2 linked regions of the Actomonas aquatica genome follow. The protein of the gene in region 2 interacts with the protein of the main gene of each other region in a pairwise test. Links are inferred from orthologs where the notes say so. Each region holds a gene or a part of one and is shown on either strand. Other genes may lie near its edges.

Evidence for each region. The genes of interacting proteins can lie anywhere in the genome.
Region 1: the proteins of leuS (region 2) and ligA interact in binary tests that used the Escherichia coli proteins (3 or more experiments, as listed by UniProt). The link is inferred for Actomonas aquatica from one-to-one orthologs.

Annotation. Positions count from the first base shown.
Region 1 is NZ_CP139781.1:5,603,056-5,610,348, reverse strand. The notes cover bases 2,645-5,632. They hold ligA (NAD-dependent DNA ligase LigA), read right to left. Parts: upstream 5,163-5,632; coding sequence 3,126-5,162; downstream 2,645-3,125. Other genes in these bases: K1X11_RS21400 (VanZ family protein), read right to left, coding at 5,159-5,596; K1X11_RS21410 (FkbM family methyltransferase), read left to right, coding at 2,645-3,057. Also shown: K1X11_RS21425 (hypothetical protein), read left to right, coding at 1-510; K1X11_RS21420 (DUF6515 family protein), read left to right, coding at 578-1,327; K1X11_RS21415 (hypothetical protein), read left to right, coding at 1,355-1,861; more of K1X11_RS21410, read left to right, coding at 2,011-2,644; K1X11_RS21390 (universal stress protein), read left to right, coding at 5,838-6,278; K1X11_RS21385 (immunoglobulin domain-containing protein), read left to right, coding at 6,473-7,293. UniProt on the Escherichia coli protein: DNA ligase that catalyzes the formation of phosphodiester linkages between 5'-phosphoryl and 3'-hydroxyl groups in double-stranded DNA using NAD as a coenzyme and as the energy source for the reaction.
Region 2 is NZ_CP139781.1:436,378-443,805, forward strand. What follows is about bases 2,604-5,726. They hold leuS (leucine--tRNA ligase), read right to left. Parts: upstream 5,400-5,726; coding sequence 2,808-5,399; downstream 2,604-2,807. Other genes in these bases: K1X11_RS01705 (FecR family protein), read right to left, coding at 2,604-2,680; K1X11_RS01715 (trypsin-like peptidase domain-containing protein), read left to right, coding at 5,484-5,726. Outside these bases: K1X11_RS01695 (polysaccharide biosynthesis/export family protein), read right to left, coding at 1-551; K1X11_RS01700 (outer membrane beta-barrel protein), read right to left, coding at 564-1,703; more of K1X11_RS01705, read right to left, coding at 1,745-2,603; more of K1X11_RS01715, read left to right, coding at 5,727-6,773; K1X11_RS01720 (PDZ domain-containing protein), read left to right, coding at 6,770-7,428.

The sequences.
Region 1 (7,293 bases), 5.2 Mb from region 2 along the record:
TCTCCCGAACAAACCCAGACCGTCGCCCATTGGGTCAAGGACGGCGCCTCGCTGTCCGACGTGCAGAAGCGCATTCAGGAAGAGTTCTCCATCTCCATGACCTACATGGATGTGCGCTTCCTCGTGGATGACCTCGATCTCACCTTGATCGATCAGGCCCCCAAGGCCGACGCCAGCGACGTCACCAAGGCTCCCCCGCCGAAGCCCAAGCCGGCCCCGGCGGCGCCCGCCGAAGGCGACGAAGCCGTTGCGGTCGACGACGACCTCGAGGATCTGCCCGTCGCTGGCAACGTCACCGTCGACGTCGACGCCGCCACCCTCATTCCCGGCGCTATGGCCAGTGGTTCGGTCACCTTCAGCGACGGTGTCACCGGCAAGTGGATCATCGACAACTACGGTCGCCCCGGCTTCACCGAGATCAGCCAAGACGGCTACCGTCCGTCCCCCGAAGACTCTCAAGCCTTCATGCAGGAGCTGTCCGCGGCTCTGCAGAAAAAAGGCCTCGCCTAGGGCGTGTCTGCCTCCGGGCCCGTCACGAAGAAGGAACAGACGCCTCTAAAACGCATCTAACCCCTTTATGAACGCCCGGCCCGACTCCCTCCTCCGTCGCTCCCGTCCGCTTCGCCCGGCGTTGCTGGGCGTGGCCGCTCTCGCCCTGCTGGCCCTGCCCTCCACCGCCAGCGCCAAACGTGGGCATCATCACGACGACACCAGCTATTCCGTGGGCATCGGCGTGTCGTCCCGTGGCATCGACGGCTTCAGCTTCGGCGTTTCGCGCGATCGCAGCTACCACCGCCACTACCCGGCGCCCTACTACCGCCCGGGTCGCTTCTTCCCGCGCATTCCCAGCTACCACCGCCGGGTCTACGTCAACTCCACCGCCTATTTCGTCGCCGACGGCATCTACTACCGCCCCTACAACCACGGTTATGTCGTGGTCGACCGGCCCGTGATCGTGGAGCGCCCGGTCGTCATCGAGCGCGAAGCCCCGCCGCCGCGCCGCGTCACCTACGCCGTGACCGATGACGGCGTCGATCCGAACCAGGAAATCGGCGTGCCGCCGCCCGAACCCGACTACATCACCGTCTGGCAAGGCGAACAGGAACTGCGCCTCATGGACGGCGAGTTCTTCAAGCCTACCGCCAACGGCCTCGTCTGGGTGCCCACGCCGGTCGGCGCCGTATCCGACGTGCTCCCAGTAGGCAGCCAGGCTGTCTGGCACAACGACATCGAATACTTCCGCTTCGACGGCGTCGTCTTCCGCAAGTCGCCCGACGGCTACAAAGTCGTCGCCGCCCCCTGGGCCGACGCCAAGAACGGGTCTTAGCCCACCCGCTTTAGCGGTGTTATGACCATGCGTGCGACGCTGCGGATGCGACAATTGGTCGGCCTCGGTGCCATCGCCCTCTTGAGCGGCTGCACGGTCACGACTCACCCCGCCAGTCCCAGCAGTTCTCGCAGTTCACTGATCACCCTCCCTTCTTACCAATGGAGCACCGGTGCGTCTCTGGATCGGGTTGAGGTTTGTATAGCGGCGCAGGACCCCATGACCCAAGCGACGCTGCGCGACCACGCGATCTACTACGCCGCCAAAACCGCCCTCGAGAAAGGGTTCGATCGTTTCTACGTTACCGCGGAAGTCTTTGATACCGCGCCGCCGCTCCGCCCCCCGCTGACCACCCTGCCGCCGCACGCCGCGCACCTGGCGCCTCCCCCGCCCCAATACCCACGCATTCATCTTACCGCGGAGTGCCTCGAACCGGGGGAAATAAGGATCGGAGGTCCGCGGGTGCTCCTCCTCAACGCGCATTGGGTCAAAGCTGAATTGGGCCGACGTCTCCACATCCACGATTTCCAGTAGGCGACCCAGTCTCCCCCTGAGTAGCCGCGCTTGAGCCGATGGCGAAAGGGTGGCCCGTCGTCCCAGGTGCGACTACCATGAAAGCCTTTCCCGATACGGTCTAACCGCGCTTCACATTCCGCGGCTGACCGTGTTCGCTGCAAACCTCCATGGATTTTGCCCCGCGCTTCGCAACCCTCACCCAATGCCTGGTGGAACGAGGTCAATTCCTCGATGCCCCGCTCTCCTTGATTGATGTCGGTTGCGGCGGCGGACTCGCTCCGCTCTGGCGGCGCTTCGAGCCCAGCCTCACGGCCGTCGGCATCGACCCGCAGACCACCGAATGCGAACGCCTTCAGGCCGCCGAAACCAACCCCGCCGTGCACTACCTGCCGCGCTTCTTGCGCCTGCCCGAGTCGCATCCCTTTCGCCAACAGCGCGGCGACCGCGAGCCCTGGACCGGCAATCCGTGGGAACGCACCAGCTCGGCCCACGCCATGGCAAAGCTCGCCGCTCAAACCGCCCCGGAAAAACAGTTCAGCGAACTCAACGCCTGGCCGACCGAAAAACTAGTGGAGCCCACCCGCACCTCCACCCTCGACGAACTCGCCGCCGAACTGAACCTGCGCGAAGTCGACTTTGTGAAGATCGACACCGACGGCCCCGACCTCGAGGTCCTCCATTCCGGCGAAAAACTCCTGCGCGACGGCCCGGCCTTGGGCTGCGCCCTTGAGGTCAACTTCTCCGGCTCCGCCGATCCCACCGATCACAGCTTTCACAACATGGATCGCCTCATGCGCTCCTGGGGATTTGATCTCTTCGATCTCTCCGTGCGCCGCTGCTCCCTCGCCGCGCTCCCCATGCCCTTCCAATACGACAACGCGCCCCACTACACCGATCACGGTCGCGTGCTGCAGGGCGACGCGCTCTACCTGCGTGACCCCTGCGGCTGGGACCGCAATCCGGGCGCGCGCGTTGAGCTCAGCCCCATCCGCCTGCTCAAACTGGCCTGCCTCTTCGAACTCTTCGGCTCCCCCGATCACGCCGCCGAACTCCTGCGCGACCACGCCGCGCCCCTCGCCGAGCTGACCGACGTCGAGCCGCTCCTCCACCTTCTCGCCCACGAAATCGACCCGCGCTACGAGAACTACCACCAGTTCATCCAGCGCTTCAAAGACGACCCCACGTCCTTCTACCCGTCGAAGTTCCGCGCCTGACCCTCCGGCCACTGTAGCCGGGCTCGCTGAGCCCGGTTCGTCCGACCGGCGGCCGCGCGCAGCTCCCCTCACGCCCCCGCCAGCATCTCGCGCAACTTCGCTTCGTCGATCACTGCGACGCCGAGCTTCTCGGCTTTGGCCAACTTGGAACCGGCTTCACTGCCCGCGACCACAAAGCTGGTCTTCTTGCTCACGCTGCCACTCACTTTGCCGCCGGCCGCTTCGATCATCTCCGCCGCCTCGTTGCGCGTGAGCGTCGGCAAGGTGCCGGTGAGCACGAAGGTGAGCCCCGCAAACAAGGTGCCCCCGCCGCCCGCCGAGGGCGCTTCGGGTTGCACGCCCGCCGCGATCAAATCGTCGACGACCGCCCGATTGTAGGCGTCGGCAAAGAAGCCCACGATCGCCTCCGCCATGGTTTGGCCGATGCCGCTGATGACCGACTCCTTCTCGCGAATGTAGGCGTCCATCGTCGCATCTGCCAGCGGCTGCAGTCCGCCGAAGACACGCGCCAAATCCTTCGCCGCCGCCGCGCCCACGTGCGTGATGCCGAGGCCGTGGATGAAGCGCCACAACTCCGCCGTCTTGCTCGCCTCGATCGCGGCCAGGAGCTTGTCGGTCGATTTCTCCACACTCTTGCCCAGCGTGAGCAGATCGTCGCGATTGAGGTGATACAGGTCGGGCAGGCGTTTGACCCACCCCTTGTCGACCAACTGGTCCACCATCGCCGTGCCCAGCCCCTCGATGTCGAGACAGGCCCGCGAGGCGAAGTGAATCACGCGACGGCGCACCTGCACGGGACACTCCCGGTTCGGACAACGCACGGCCACCTCTCCCTCGAGTTGCACCGCTGCCGTGCCGCAGGCCGGACACGCCTCGGGGAACGCATAGGGCACACACTCCGGTTTCCGTTTTTCCAGATTCACACCGATAACGGCGGGGATGATTTCACCCGCCTTCTCCACCGCCACCGTGTCGCCGATGCGGATGTCCTTGCGGGCAATTTCCGACGCGTTGTGCAGTGTTGCCCGTGACACCGTCGTGCCGGCGAGTTGCACCGGCTCCAGTTCCGCCACCGGCGTGAGCACGCCCGTGCGGCCCACCTGAATCGTGATGTCGCGCAGCAGCGTCTCCGCCCGCTCCGCCTCAAATTTGTAAGCCATCGCCCAACGCGGCGCTTTGCTCGTCGCGCCGAGGGTGCGTTGCAGCGGAATCGAATCGAGTTTCACCACCGCCCCATCCGTCGCGTAGGCGAAGCTGCCGCGCATCGCGTCGAGCTCGCGAATCGCCGCCAGCACTTCGTCGCCGCTGTGCGCGATCCACTGCTTCTCCACCGTCGGCAGTCCCCACGCCTTCACCCAGGCGAAGAACTCCTCCTGCGTTGCCGGCAACGCTTCGACCGGCTCGGTGTAACCGCGACCGTAGAGCACGATCTCCAGCTTGCGCTGCGCGACCACCGCCGGGTCGAGTTGCTTGATCGTGCCGGCGGCGAGGTTGCGCGGATTCGCATAGAGCTGCAGCCCGGCCTCCTCGCGCTCACCGTTGATGCGCTGAAACTCTTCGAGCGTAAGGTAGATCTCACCGCGGATCTCGATCACGTCCGGCACCGGCACGCCGGCGGTTGCCTTCAGCTCATTCGGCAAGGACGCAATCGTGCGCGCATTGGCGGTGATGTCGTCGCCCTCCACGCCGTTGCCGCGCGTGACGGCGCGCACCAGTTTGCCCTGCTCGTAGGTCACGCTCACCGCCAACCCGTCGATCTTGGGCTCCACCACGAAGCTCAACTCCTCCCGCTCCAGATCACGCTGCACCCGGGCGATAAACTCGCGCATCTCCTCGTCGGAGTAGGTGTTGTCGAGACTCATCATGCGCTCGCGATGGGTGTAGTTCTGAAACCCCTCGCTGCGATCATCGCCCACCTTCTGCGTCGGCGAATCGGCCAACGCGAAGAGTGGAAACTCCGCCTCCAAATCGGCCAACTCCTGCTTCAGCGCATCGTAATCACGATCGGTGATCTCCGGCTCCGCCTGCCGGTAGTAGAGTTCGTCATGGTGCGCGATTGAAGCGCGCAGGTCATCGATGCGTTGGGCCGCGTCCGCAGGGTTCATTGCGCGCTATCTGGCACCACCGATTCCGGCTTGGCAACCGGCAGTCGCGCTCCACCGCCAAGATTTCGCTCCAGCACTTGGCGGTAAAACGTCCACCGCGCATAGACCGTCACGGCAACCGCCGCACCCAGCGTATCGGCCACCCAATCCGCCACCTCCACCGAGCGGCCGGGCGTGAAGCTCTGCCGAAACTCGTCGGCCATGCCGTAGAGCGACGCGACCACCAACCCCAGCCACCACCGCCGCCGCGGCTGGGTTCGCGCGACCAAGGTAGCAAGCAGCCCAAAAACCGCAAAATGGGTCAGTTTATCGATGTTTACGATATCCGGTGCCGCGACCGAACCACGCCCCGAGGCGAAAAACACCATGACCGCCAAGGCCACCGGCCACCCCCAATGCCCGCGTTTATCGGTATCCGTTTCGAGTCCCGCCATGGTTGCGAAACCTTCCTAAAATGGTCGGGCCGGGGAGATTCGAACTCCCGACCTCTTGCACCCCATGCAAGCGCGCTACCAGGCTACGCTACGGCCCGAACCGAGGAAGGAAGGAAGACCAAGCCGCACGAAACGCCTCGAAGCAAGCGGTTTTTTTGAGGGGCAATTCCCCACTCCGCCCACCCCATTTAAAAGCAATCCATGCGTGGCCATTTTGCCGTCGCAGGTTTATACTTACGCCATGAAGACGATCCTAACCCCTGTCGACTTCTCCCCCGCCACCGCCGACGTGATTGATGCCGCCATCAATCTGGCCAGCGCGGTCGACGGTCGAGTCGTTCTTCTCCACGCCAACCAGCCACCCACCGTCACCGCCGACTACGGCCTCGCGATGGAAAACGTGCAGGAAATCATCTCCGTCACGGAGAAGGCTTCCGCCCGCCAGCTCGAGCACCTGCTGCGGACTCTGTCCGACCGCGGGGTCGATGCCTCCACCGCCAATGCCAACGGCCCGGCCGTCGCTGCGATCGTGGGCAAGGCCAAGGAACTCGAGGCCGCCTATATCGTGATGGGCTCGCACGGCCACACCGCCCTATACGACCTGCTCGTGGGCTCGACCACGCACGGTGTCCTTAAAAAGGCCCCCTGCCCGGTCGTAATCGTGCCCGCCAAGGGCGAATAAGGCCTCCGGCCCGCCGTTCGCGGCGCCCGTGATCGCTCGCGATCGCCCTCCAGCCACCGACGACACCGGCGGCACGTAACCACATTCTCCCTACGCACGTAGTTTTGGATCTCGCGTGCCGACGGGAGCAGCGTGATCAAAGAGCCTGCTGGCCGCCCCTGCGCTCGTCTTCCCCGACGGGTGCCCCACTTCGCATGCTTTCCTCTGCACTCCGCCACCTCGTCACGAGCGCCACTTTCCTCGGGCTCAGCCTCCTCAGTCTCGCGCAAACGCTCTCCTACCCCAACTGGACTGTCTCATCCACCGGCATCCCGGGCGCACGCTCCGGCACCAGCGTCGCATATGGCTACGGCTATTGGGTCATGACGCTGAGTGGCGGCAGCGATCTCACGAATGCCGTCGCTCGCAGCGACGACGGACTGACTTGGACGCCGGCGGATCAAGTGTTTTCCCAGAACGCCCGGGTGCACTTTTTCAGCGGCTACTTCTACATTTTGGATCAGTCCTCCGTCTACCGCAGCGTCGACGGACGCACGTGGGAGTTGGTCACCAATACGGGCACGATGCCCTACATCCGCGACATCGCCTCCAGTGAGGACGCCATCGTGGCCAATTCCAGCAACGGAAACTACCGCGTCATCCAAACTAGCACCGACGGCGATAATTGGTCGCTGCAGCCCCTGCCCGCCCTCGACGGCGGGGCCGCCGGCCTCGGCGAAACGGTCACCAACGGCGGCGGCTATTTCTGGCATGCCCATTCCACCAACAGTCTTCAGCAGAGCGCCCTCTCGCGCAGCTCCGACGGCACCAATTGGTCGAATGTCGCCACGCCGTGGGGCGACACCATGCCCCACCTGTCCAGCGTGACCTATGGCAACGGCCGCCTCGTGCTTTCGTCGTCTTCGCAGCTGACGATTTCCACCGACCGCGGCGAGAGCTATACCCAAATCACCAAACCCCAAAGCGCACGGCATTCCGTCCTCTTCGCGGGCGGGCGTTTCTTTGGCTCATCGAC
Region 2 (7,428 bases):
GCGACGTCGACCGTGGTGACGGCTTTGGTGCCGTCGGGCAACTTGCGCGTGACGGTGACTTTCTCACCGCGAGCGACATCGGTGAGGCCGCCGGCTTTGGTGATGGCGTCGAGCACGGTCATGCCGGATTCGATGGGGAGCGGGATACGCCCGGGTTGGAGCACCTCTCCCTGGACGATCACTTCGCGAGCAGCGTATTCTTCGACCGCGATGGTAACCTGCGGATTGCGCAGAAAACGCTGGTCACGGTAGGCATTTTGAATCGCTTCCTGCGCACCTTCGATGGTCATGCCAACGACTTCGATCGGGCCTACCAGAGGGAGATTCACCCGGCCTTTGGCGTCCACACGGACGATGGTGGAAAGATCCTCTTCCTGGAAAACGGCGACGCGCAGACGGTCGGTCAGCGCGATGTAGTAGGTGATCGCCCGGCTGTTGGGTCCGGGGCGGAAGGCTGGTGGGACGGGCTGGGGATACGCCACCTGACCCACCAAGAGGAGGGTGAGGAGAAGCAGTCCGCGCCTCAGCCAGTGTTTATTGAAAACCGTCATGGGTATTCCTCCTTAAAAGCGTGTGCTCGCGTCAAAAGTGACAGAATGGCGGTCGAAATCTGAAAAAGACGAGGTCGACCAGTTGCGATAGTAGGAGTAGATCAGGCCGAGGCGCAGACGTTCCGAGAAAGTGTAAGCGACGCGGCCGTAGGCGGTGAGGAAGGTATCCTCACGATTGGCGCCCTCGAGTCCCAGGAACTCAATGCGACCGGCGCCCACGCCAGCGGCGAACAGCAATTTGGCGGTGCGGGCGTATTGGGCGTCGAGGTTACCGCTGAGCGTGTCGGTGGAAACGTTGCGGGAGGTGATCGAGAAGTCTTTTGAGACTGAGCCGGTGAGGGCGATCTTCCGCGTAAAGTTCCAAGTCGCAGAGATGGCGGCGTTGTAGCCTTCGTAAGTGGCATCGTTGCCGGTGAGGGCCTCACGGATTTGGTAGCCGACACGGGCGTTGCCATTCAGACCGGGAAGGAGGCGACCGGAGACACCCACACTCACGGAGTGGTCGGCAAACGAGGTGTCAGCCGCAGTCTCCAGCAAGCGAAGACGGTATCCAGCGAACACGTCGCGCTGCGTTGAGAGCACGTAAAACCAGTCGGCCGACAAGCTGTAGGTGTCCAAATCGACGAAGACGTCGTTATCGGAGTAATCAATGCGCGACCAGCGCACGCCGCCAGTCACGGAGTGGCGCTCTGAAATCGGGTAGCGGAAGTTGAGGTCACTGCCGTAGCGCCAAGAGTCGGTGCGGACGCCTTCCGTGGGGTCGGCGCGATTGGAGCGCACCGCGTTGAAACCGAGGGTGCCGGTGGTGCGGCCGGTGTCCTTGGTAAACTCGAGCCGGTAGTTCGGGTTGATGGAACTCTCGCTCGAGTTCGTCGAAAACTGGCTGTCGGTGATCGAGACGTTGGCGTTCACGCCGATGAGGCCGGCGTGGCGTCGGTATTCCGCTCCAATGGTGTAGGAGTAGATCGTATCCGACTCGTTGATTGACGACGCGTAGATGTTGCTGTCGACCGCGACCGAAACGGAGCCGGTGATAAAAACCTGATCCTTACCTTCGTTCCAACGCACCAAGCCGTGGGCCGGCATGCAGGGAAGCATGAGCGCGACGCACAGCGCGACTGTTTGGGAAGATCGTCGGGGGCGAAGGGACATGCAGATCTTGGAAGGGGGGGGCGGAATCTGGTGTTGAGTTTTTAGATGGAGGAGGCGCTAACCGGGGTTTCTTGCACGGGCTCGACCGGGGTCACTTCAACGACGACCACTTCTTCGCCAGCACCAGCCGTCTGGTCTTCGTCGTCGAATACATTGGCCCAACCTTCGCCATCGTCGTCCATTTCGGCACCGGTGGCTTCGTCGATGATGTCGCCTTCGCCGGGCGTTTGGCCGTCGCCGACCTCGGGTTTGCCCTTGGCGTCGAAATACACCGTGCGGCGTGCATCGCAGGCGAGGGTGACCTTGTCTTCCACAAATTCGAGTTCGTCGTCCGGAATGGGGCGAATTTCGATCTGCGGGGCGCGGCCGGGGAGGCGCTTGATGATGGCCTGCTCGCCGCCGTTGATGACGTAACCACCACCATCGTTGGGACCGCCACGGACGGTGACTTCACCCTCGATGGACGATACCTTGGTTTCGAAATCTTCGGACTGGATGACCACCTTGCGGCCCCGAATGGCCATGGCACTGTGCGGGGTGGAGTAGACCATGCTGCTACCGGCAATCATGCGGGGCGTGCAAAGGCCCACCGTGCCGCGGGGAATGAAGGCATTGGTTTGAGAAATGGAAGGCTCCACTTCCAAATCGCTGCGGTCCGGGGTGAAGGGCTCCTGCACGAAGCGTTTGATCTCCATGCGGGTGTCCGGGTCGAGGTAAACGCCCGTGCCGTTGGAGAACACCATGGCGTTGTGCGCGTCGGCGTTGGTCTGGATGACTGTGCCCTGAGCGTTGTGGACCGACTTTTCGGTCAAGTCTTCGATACGCTCGCCGGTGTCGATTTCCGACTGACCGTCGAGATCGGCCACGTAGAGTTTGCTGGTCGGGTTCTTCTTCGCGGCGTGCGCGGCGGGCGCGAGCGCCAGCGCACAACCCAAGGCAGCCACGAAGATCCCTGTGGAAAGGCGGAAATTATTCATGTTTCGACTATGGTTGGCGTTATGGGCGTCTGCAATGCTGCGAGGGCGGGTATTAACACCTATCGGGTAGATCGGCACCCGCCCTGTCTGACCTGAGGACAATACCCTAGTCGATGAAATTGCGGGCTTATGCAACCACAATATTCAGGATGCGACCGGGCACGTAGATGACGCGGCGGATTTCTCCGGCGTTCAAGTGTGAAGCTATCGCGTCGTCTTCCCGGGCGGCGGCGAGGGCGGCGTCTTGGTCGGCGTCTTTGGCGATCACGATTTCGCCGCGCCGCTTGCCGTTAACTTGCACAACAAGTTTCTGGGTCTCTGTGACGAGTAGCGCCTCGTCGTAGTCCGGCCACGACGCGGCCTGCACCGGGGCGGCGCCGCCGAGCAGTTTCCACAATTCCTCGCCCAAGTGCGGAGCGTAGGGGGCGAGTAGCTGAACGAAGCTGCGGGCGCTGGCCGCAGAGATGGCCGGGGCCTTCTGCAAGGCGTTCACAAAGATCATCATCTGCGAGATCGCGGTGTTGAAGCGCAGGTTCTCGGTGTCTTCGCCGACCTTTTTGATGGTCTCGTGAAGCAGCTTGGTGAGCTCAGCCGATTCCTGGCTGGCGTCATCGACGATCTTGGCGGCGGGTTCACCGTCGCGGCCGACAAATTCGCGCCAGACTTTGAGCAGGAAGCGATGCACGCCTTCGATGCCGCGCGGATTCCAAGGCTTCATGGCCTCAAGCGGTCCGAGGAACATGAGGTAGAGGCGCAGGGTGTCGGCGCCGTGGGAGGCGATGATGGTGTCGGGGCTGATGACGTTGCCGCGGCTCTTGGACATTTTTTCGCCGTCCTCGCCGAGGATGATGCCTTGGTGGAAGAGACGCTTGAAGGGTTCGTCCTCCGGCAGGACACCGAGGTCGAAGAGCACCTTGTGCCAGAAGCGGGCGTAGAGGAGGTGGAGCACGGCGTGCTCGGCGCCACCGACGTAGAGGTCCGGGGAGCGCCAGTAGTGGAGCGCTTCGGGGCTGGCGATCGCCTCGGTGTTTTTGGGGTCGAGGTAGCGCAGGTAATACCAGCAGGAGCCGGCCCACTGGGGCATGGTGTTGGTCTCGCGGCGACCGCGCACCCAGTCTTCGCCCTCGGGCTGCGCTTCGGTGGCCGGCACGGCGGCACCGGTGGTGGGTTGATACCAAATGTCGACCCAAGCGGTGGCGTTGGCCAGCGGGCTTTCGCCGTTATCGCTGGGCAGGTAGGATTCCACGTCGGGGAGCTCGAGCGGGAGGGCGGTCGCCGGGACGGGCAGGGCGTAGTGCGTCGTGCCGTCGGCCTCGTAGGTGATGGCTTCGGCGGGAAGTTGGACTTCGCCGGCGGCTTTGATGGCTTCGTAGTCGGCGGCGTTCACCCAGACGATCGGAATGGGTTCACCCCAATAGCGTTGGCGAGAGAAGAGCCAGTCGCGGAGCTTGAAGTTCACGGTCGCCTTGCCTTTGCCGCGGGCGGCGAGGTCGGCGGTGATCTTCTGCTTGGCCTCGGCCCACTTCAGACCGCTGTAGTCGTCGGAGTGCACCAGCACACCGTCGCCGGTGTAGGGCAGCTCGACTTTGCCGGAACCGTTGCTGGAGTGGTCGGAGGGCTCGATGACCTGGACGACCGGAATCTGGTATTTTTCGGCGAACTCGAAGTCGCGTTCGTCGTGCGCCGGCACGGCCATGATGGCGCCGGTGCCGTAACCCATGAGCACGTAGTCGGCGATCCAGATCGGCACCCGCTGACCGTTGGCCGGGTTGATGGCGAAGGCACCGGAGAAGACGCCGGACTTGTCCTTGGCGAGGTCAGTGCGCTCGAGGTCGCTCTTGGCGGCGGCCTGTTTGCGATAAGTTTCGACGGCGTCGCGCTGCTCGGGCGTGGTGAGTTTGTCGACGTAAGGGTGCTCGGGCGCGATCACCATGAAGGTGGCGCCGAAGAGGGTGTCGGGGCGGGTGGTGAAGACGACGAGGTCGTCGAGGCTCGGGTCTTCGAGGCCGAAACGCACCTCGGCGCCTTCGCTGCGACCGATCCAGGCTTCCTGCATGCGTTTGGTGGAGTCGGGCCAGTCGAGGCCCTCGAGATCCTTGAGCAGGCGGTCGGCGTAGGCGGTGATTTTGAGCACCCACTGGCGCAGGGCGCGGCGCTCGACCGGGTGGTTGCCGCGCTCAGACTTGCCGTCGACGACCTCTTCGTTGGCGAGCACGGTTTTGAGGGCCGGGCACCACCAGACGGGGCGTTCATCGACGTAAGCGAGGCCGCGCTGGAAGAGTTGGAGAAAGATCCACTGGGTCCAACGGAAGTAGGCGGGATCGGTGGTGTTGATTTCGCGATCCCAGTCGTAGGAGAAGCCGAGGGCTTTGATCTGCCGGCGGAAGTTATCGACGTTGGCCTGGGTATTGGTGGCCGGGTGGGTGCCGGTCTTCACGGCATGTTGCTCGGCGGGCAGGCCGAAGGCGTCCCAGCCGATGGGGTGCAGGACGTTGAAGCCCTTGGCGCGCTTGTAGCGGGAAAGGATGTCGGTCGCGGTGTAACCCTCCGGATGGCCGATGTGCAGACCCGCGCCGGACGGATACGGGAACATGTCCAGCACGTAGTATTTGGGTTTTGGAGACGACGCCTCCGCCCGGAACGAGCCGTTTTCTGCCCAGAAGGATTGCCAGCGGGGTTCTATGGAGGAAAAGTCGTAATCTTTGCTATGCGTTGCCATCGGAAGGAATCGGCCACTGTGACACATTCAAACCCCCGGTCAATGGCGCGACTTTGGTGCGGGATTTTTGCTTTTGCGCTCGTTTTGCCGAGCCTCTTGCCGGCGCAACAATCGGAAGGATTTCGCCGCCTGCTGGACGCGGTGGTGAGGATCGATGTGCGCGAGTTTGCCTATGAAGCGGGCGTGAAGCGCTTCCGCAGCGGAGTCGGTTCAGGCGTCATCCTCTCGGAAGACGGACTGATTTTAACCAACGCGCATGTGGTCGGTCCGCGGGCGGTGGAGATCAACGTAACGCTGGCCAACCTCGAACGCGTGAGCGCCGAGCTGGTGGGCTGGGATCACTGGACGGACCTCGCGTTGCTGCGGCTGGACGCCGACGAGATTGCCGAGAAGAACTTCACTTTTGCGGTCGCAGAGTTTGGTGACTCCGAGACGCTTTTTCCCGGGCAGACGGTCTTTGCGGTGGGCACACCTCATGGCCTCACGCGCACGGTGACACGCGGCATCATTTCGAATCCGCGGCGGTTTTTCTCGGACTCGCGCGGCGTGCGCGGTCACGAAACCGGTATGTTCAACACGTGGCTGCAGACCGATGCCGCGATCAACCCAGGCAACAGCGGCGGGCCCTTGGTTGACGAAGACGGTCGGGTGGTGGGGATCAATTCCCGCGGTTATCTCGGCGCCGACAATCTGGGTTTTGCCATTCCGGCAGCGACGGCCCGGCAGGTGATGGCGGGGTTGACGGCGGACGGAAGTATCACGCGCAGCTACATTGGTATCGTGCCGGGGGCGCTGCAGGATCTCGAAGATTTCTACGACCTTGAGCTCAACACGGGCATGTTGATCAACAGTGTTGACCCCGGCTCGCCGGCGGCCGAAGCGGGACTGCGGGGCGGCGACATCCTGTTGGCGATCGATGGCGAGGGCGTCGACGGGCGTTTCCCGGAGCAGTTGCCGCCGATCCAAAACCTCATCGCGTTGCAGCCGCTGGGTCGGGAAATGGAGCTGTTGGTCAAACGCGGTGATGCGACCGAAACCTTTACGGTGACGACCGAACAATTGGTCAGCCGAGTAGGCGAGGAAGGTGTGCTCGAAAACTGGGGCCTGAGTGTGCGGGAAGTGTCGCGCGCTTACGCTCGGGAAAATCAGCTGCCCAGCGCGGACGGGGTGCTCGTCATCGGCGTGCAGCGCGGTTCGCCCGGGGCCGAGGCGGGTTTGGCGACGGGTGACGTGATCATGAAAGTCAACGATGCGGAGGTCGATTCGCTGGCGGTCGTCCAAGCGGCGGAGGAGGCCTACCGGGAACAACCGGACCGCGTATTGATCGAAGCACGACGCAAGTTTCGCGTTTCCCTCTACGTTCTCAAACCATGATATTATCCCATCCCCGACTTCACCGCGTCCGAGTAATCTTCGGTGTCGTGGCGGCGGCGTTCGCGCTGTCGTCTGCCGTCGACGCAGCCGAACCTTCGTTGGCCGATATGATGGAGGAGCGCCTCGCCTCGACGGTGGCGGTGCAGTTCACCATCGAGCACGAGATGGATCGCACGGTGAACTACGCCTATGGGTTGGTGATCGACCGGGAAGGCACGATCATCCTCGAATCGGGCGCGATCAGCGAACGGGCCACGCCAGAGCAGTTGGTGGACTTTCGGGTGCACCGTCCGGATGCGCCGACAACGGTGTATTCAAAAGCGGAATACCTGGGGCAGGATGCGTTTACGTCCTGGCATTTTATTCGGGTAGAGCCCGAGGGCCGCTCGGGGTTGCGGCCGATCACCGATTTTCTGCCACCAGAAGGGCAGGTGATTCCGGAAGTGGCCGAGCAGGTCTGGGGCATCGGCCTGCGCAAGAAGGACGAAGATTACCGGCCTTACTTTTTGAGCGACCGCATCAGCATGATCACCGAGTTGCCGCAGATGACGGCGATCGCGCTCGGTGATGTGGCGGGGCGATGCTTGCCGGTGTTTAACATGGCCGGTGAGTTTGTCGGCGTAGGCGTATCGGGTTTTGGCGAGAGCCGAGTAAT